DNA from 2 places in the Sphingobacterium sp. UBA865 genome. Region 1 is predicted to be linked to the other one. Evidence: riboswitches for the same ligand, from Rfam matches in the RefSeq annotation. Region 1 holds a riboswitch; the other holds the start of a gene.
What was found. A riboswitch is a leader RNA that binds a small molecule or an ion and turns the genes downstream of it on or off. The one in region 1 is predicted to bind thiamine pyrophosphate.
Positions count from the first base shown of each region.

Region 1 (2,408 bases):
CAGCGAAAAGCCGTCTGGCTATTTGACGACAAAAAATACAGCAAAGTTAAATCAGCTGAAAAACTTCCCTTTCGTATTAAAAAGCATCAGTCTGTATTATTAAAAAAGCTGGGCGAAAATAATATGCAATTGCAGATCAACAAAGTGACCAACCTGAAAATTGCAGCAGCACAGATCAATAGCATTCTGATCAGACCGAAGGAAACCTTTTCATTTTGTAAACTCGTGGGGCTCCCCACCGTAAAGAAAGGGTATCTGCCCGGCATGGAGTTATCCTTCGGTGAAGCAAGGGCGGGTATTGGCGGTGGAATCTGTCAAATATCCAATCTCATCCATTGGCTTGTTATCCATAGTCCACTCACCGTCAGCGAACGTTATCATCACTCCTTTGATCCTTTTCCTGACGATGGTCGTGTTTTGCCATTCGGCAGTGGGGCTACCGTATTTTATAACTACCGTGATTATCAATTCACCAACAACACGCCTTACACCTTCCAGATCAACCTCTGGTTTACAGAGAAATGTTTAGAGGGCGAATTGAGGATCGATCAGGAGCTGGATTTTGCATACCATGTCGTTGAAAAAGAACATCAATTTCTTAAAATAGACAATCAGTTCTTTCGTAAAAATGAGATTTGGCGCGAGAAGTTTTTAAAATTTCAGGGTGGAAAGATTTTAGAAACAGAACTTTTGACCAAAAATTTTGCCCGGGTTACTTATACCCCTGTTGAATATATTGAAATTAGTGCCGATCAAAATCCGGCCTATTAATTTAACAAGCTAAGTGATCGAAAAATGACGGATATGAAAAGTCCTCTTTTTTGTTTAAATTTGGTCTGGCTTTGGGGGTATTCTGTATAGAATTGAGATAGTCCCTTTGAACCTGATTCGGTTTATACCGGCGTAGGGAAAAGCAAAAATCCACTGTACAGCATACTCCTTTACTGCGCAGTCTATCGCTCTTCTTCCCTCCAAGGCTACACCGTACATCTTAGCATATGTAAAAAGAATGGAAGATTCAATTATCAATTTATTAGCGCAGCTGAGGGTCGAAAAACCCCTTGTACACAACATCACAAACCTAGTCGTGATGAACAATACGGCCAACGCACTGTTAGCCCTAGGAGCGTCCCCCGTAATGGTACACAGTCCTTTAGAAGTACGCGAAGTTGTCGATATTGCGCAAGCTCTTGTTATTAATATCGGCACCTTGAGTGAAGATACAGCCGAAGCTATGCTGGTTGCTACCGAACATGCCAATACCATTGGACGGCCATGGGTACTTGATCCTGTTGGTGCTGGGATATCAGCATTCCGCAATGATTTATTAGCCAATCTACTGGATCTCAAACCAACGGTTATTCGTGGAAATGCATCAGAAATCATGACGCTGTACAATTTCAACCAACCGAACACAAAAGGAGTCGACAGCACGACAGCGAGTAAAGATGCGCTCCGATTTGGCCAATTATTGCAAGAGCAAACCGGTTCCATTATCTGTATTTCTGGAGAAGTAGACTATATCCTTTCACAGCAATACCGGGTTGAAGTTTTTAATGGCAACCCTTTAATGACACAGGTAACTGGACTTGGCTGTAGTGATACTGCACTTATTGGTGCATTTCTAGGTGTTACAGACCAATATGTTGAAGCAGCTGTTGCCGGCGTTTCCATTTTGAGCTTGGCGGGAGAACTCGCAGCCCAAACAGCAGCTGGCCCGGGTACCCTGCAATTGAATCTCTATGATGAACTCTATAAGCTCAATGCAGAACGTCTAAAATCAAAGCTCAAGATCAAATGTTATGCGCATTAATCCGCTTTTTCCCTACCCTTTATATTTGGTAATTTCTGAGCGGGACTGTTATCCTCAACATTGGCTCAATGTCGCCGAAGAAGCCATCATTGGTGGAGTCGATCTTATTCAATTACGCGAAAAAGCTGACGATCCCGCTACATTTTTGGATAAAGCCATGCGTTTGAAAAAACTGACCGATCGTTATGGTATTCCGCTCGTGATCAATGATGCCGTAGCAATCGCTGCAAAAATCGAGGCATGGGGAGTACATGTGGGTCAAAATGATTTGCAGCCGCTCCCTATTCGCGAAAAATATGGCGATAAATTAAACATAGGCTGGTCCATAGAAGATATGCAGCAGCTGGAAAGTCCACAAATGTACGCTGTCGACCACCTTGGTGTAAGTCCCATTTTTTCTACGAGAACAAAAATGGATACGATTACTGAATGGGGAATTGCAGGTTTAAAACAACTTCGGAATAAGACGGAAAAACCATTGATCGCTATCGGAAGGATGAACTTACAAACTGCAGAAGAGACCTGGAATGCCGGTGCAGACTCCATTGCAGTCGTTTCGGCCATATGCCAAAGTCAAGATCCCAGAGCTGCCAGT
Region 1 covers NZ_DBGB01000035.1:91,719-94,126, reverse strand. The annotation lists gene B2O97_RS19445 (VanW family protein) at 1-771, shown strand, start outside; TPP riboswitch at 835-927, shown strand; gene thiM (hydroxyethylthiazole kinase) at 1,010-1,813, shown strand; gene thiE (thiamine phosphate synthase) at 1,803-2,408, shown strand, end outside.

Region 2 (2,408 bases), on a different contig from region 1:
GTCCTGGCCCTTCGATCATCACCTGAACATCATGTTTCCAGGCGATTTTGGTGAGTTCGCCCAGGGTTTCGAGCTCCGCAAATTGAGCTGCATCGTTTGCATCTGCAATAGCTCCGGGGCGAAGACCGTCGCCAAGTGAAAAAGCCACATCATATTGTTTCATAATTTCGCATATTTCCTCAAAATGGGTATAGAGAAAATTTTCTTTGTGATGAAAAAGACACCATTTGGCCATGATAGAGCCGCCTCTGGAGACAATTCCAGTAACTCGGGATGCCGTGAGATGGATATAACGAAGCAATACGCCGGCGTGTATGGTAAAGTACGAAACACCCTGTTCGGCCTGTTCAATCAAGGTATCTTTGAATATTTCCCAGGTAAGATCCTCGGCCACCCCCTTTACTTTTTCGAGCGCCTGATAGATCGGTACTGTACCGATTGGGACTGGCGAGTTACGGATAATCCATTCGCGGGTTTCGTGAATATTTTTGCCAGTGGATAGATCCATGATGGTATCAGCCCCCCAACGACAGGCCCATACCGCTTTCTCAACTTCTTCCTCTATGCTTGAACTTACGGCACTATTGCCAATATTGGCATTGATTTTAACAAGAAAGTTGCGTCCGATAATCATGGGTTCACTTTCAGGGTGATTAATATTATTGGGTATGATCGCTCTTCCGGCGGCGATTTCTTCACGGACAAATTCTGGTGTAATAGCTTTATTATGTGTTCTCGCACCAAAGTTTTGCCCCCGATGCTGATGATCCATTCCAGGGGTACTAGCTTCCAACTGCTCAATACGTTGGTTTTCTCGGATAGCAACATACTCCATTTCCGGGGTAATGATGCCTTGCTTTGCATAATGTAATTGGGTGACATTCTTGCCGGCGGAGGCTACTTTCGGTTTGTGGCTATAGGCAAATCGGAGTTCGTCCAACGTTGGATCAGAAAGTCGTTTTTGTCCATATTCAGAGCTGATGCCAGCCAACTGTATGACATCCTGACGATCCAAGATCCACTGCTCGCGAAGGCGAGGGAGTCCTTTGCGGATATCGATATGGATGGTGTCATCTGTATAAGGCCCAGAAGTATCATAGATTGTTACCGGCGGATTAATTTCGATCTGTCCATTCGTTAATTTGGTTGGGCTCAAGGAGATTTGACGCATAGCGACTTGAATAGGAAATAGTTTTCCGGCTACAAAAATTTTCTTTGCATTTGGAAAGGGGGATTGCGTAATTGTTTCAGCTGTCATTTTTTCTGTATTGTGGTGAATTACTCGGTTGATTTTTTTTGAAAGGCTAGCCGCCTTGAGATGCAGTGATTAAGATAATCTGATCATAAGGTTTAAGTGTTGTCGTAGCCCAGTCCTTTTTGGGGATGACTTGGTTGTTGATGGCTACAGCCACACCCTGGGTTTTGCCAGATAATTCCAAAAGTAACAAGCCTTCTAGTGACGTAAGTGCGGGATCGAAAAATCGAATTTGATGGTTTATTGTAAGTTCCATTCCTTAATTTTTTTTGGTAAAACTTTAGGAATGGCTACACAAAGGCGCAGCAATGCACCTTGTAGACAGCTCACTTTTCCCTACGCCAGTATGATCCGGATCAGGTTCTAAGGGTAAAATCTCAGCCTGCATGAGCAGACACCCCTAAAGTTGCGACTAATATAAGGTTATTTTTATGAAAGTTACAAGAATTTATTTTGCTGCCTGAGGTATATCGTGCAGGAAAGTACAGGTCACCATGTGGAAAATATTTGATATATTAGATTTTTAAATCAGCTAAAACAATTTAACAACCACCAAGAATAGTATCTTTTCATGCGTAGGATTTTATTGACAATACTGTTGTGTATAACGAACAGCACTTATGCCCAACCTAAAAGCAACTGCATCGCGGTACAGTTGACATGTGAACATCTGGTCAATCCATTGGGTATCGATGCAATTCATCCAAGACTTAGCTGGCGACTTGAGGATCAACGGAAAGGTGCGGTACAACAGGCTTATCAGATCCTTCTAGGGCAAGATTCGCTGGCACTGCTGAAGGAGACGAAAGATAACTGGGATAGTGGCAAACAGCTCAGCTCGTCTATATTAGTACCCTATAATGGTATACAGTTAAAGCCACAGACCAAGTACTTCTGGAAGGTTAAAGTATGGGATAAGGATGGTGTATCAACAAATTCTGAAATAGCATCTTTCGAAACGGGAATGATGGGAATGGACCTTTGGAAAGGAAAATGGATTAGCGACAATAGGGATATTCATGCGCAGGAAACGCCTTATTTTAGAACAGAATTTAAGATAAATAAGCCGATAAAGTCTGCGCGCGCGTATATTGCCACAGCAGGGCTATATGAGCTTTCTATGAATGGTCAGCGAGTAGGAGACCATCGACTG
Region 2 covers NZ_DBGB01000006.1:65,951-68,358, reverse strand. The annotation lists gene thiC (phosphomethylpyrimidine synthase ThiC) at 1-1,258, opposite strand, end outside; gene thiS (sulfur carrier protein ThiS) at 1,305-1,511, opposite strand; TPP riboswitch at 1,572-1,667, opposite strand; gene B2O97_RS02410 (alpha-L-rhamnosidase) at 1,827-2,408, shown strand, end outside.
Region 2: linked by a shared signal. The riboswitch ahead of thiS (sulfur carrier protein ThiS) and the one ahead of thiM (hydroxyethylthiazole kinase) in region 1 are both predicted to bind thiamine pyrophosphate.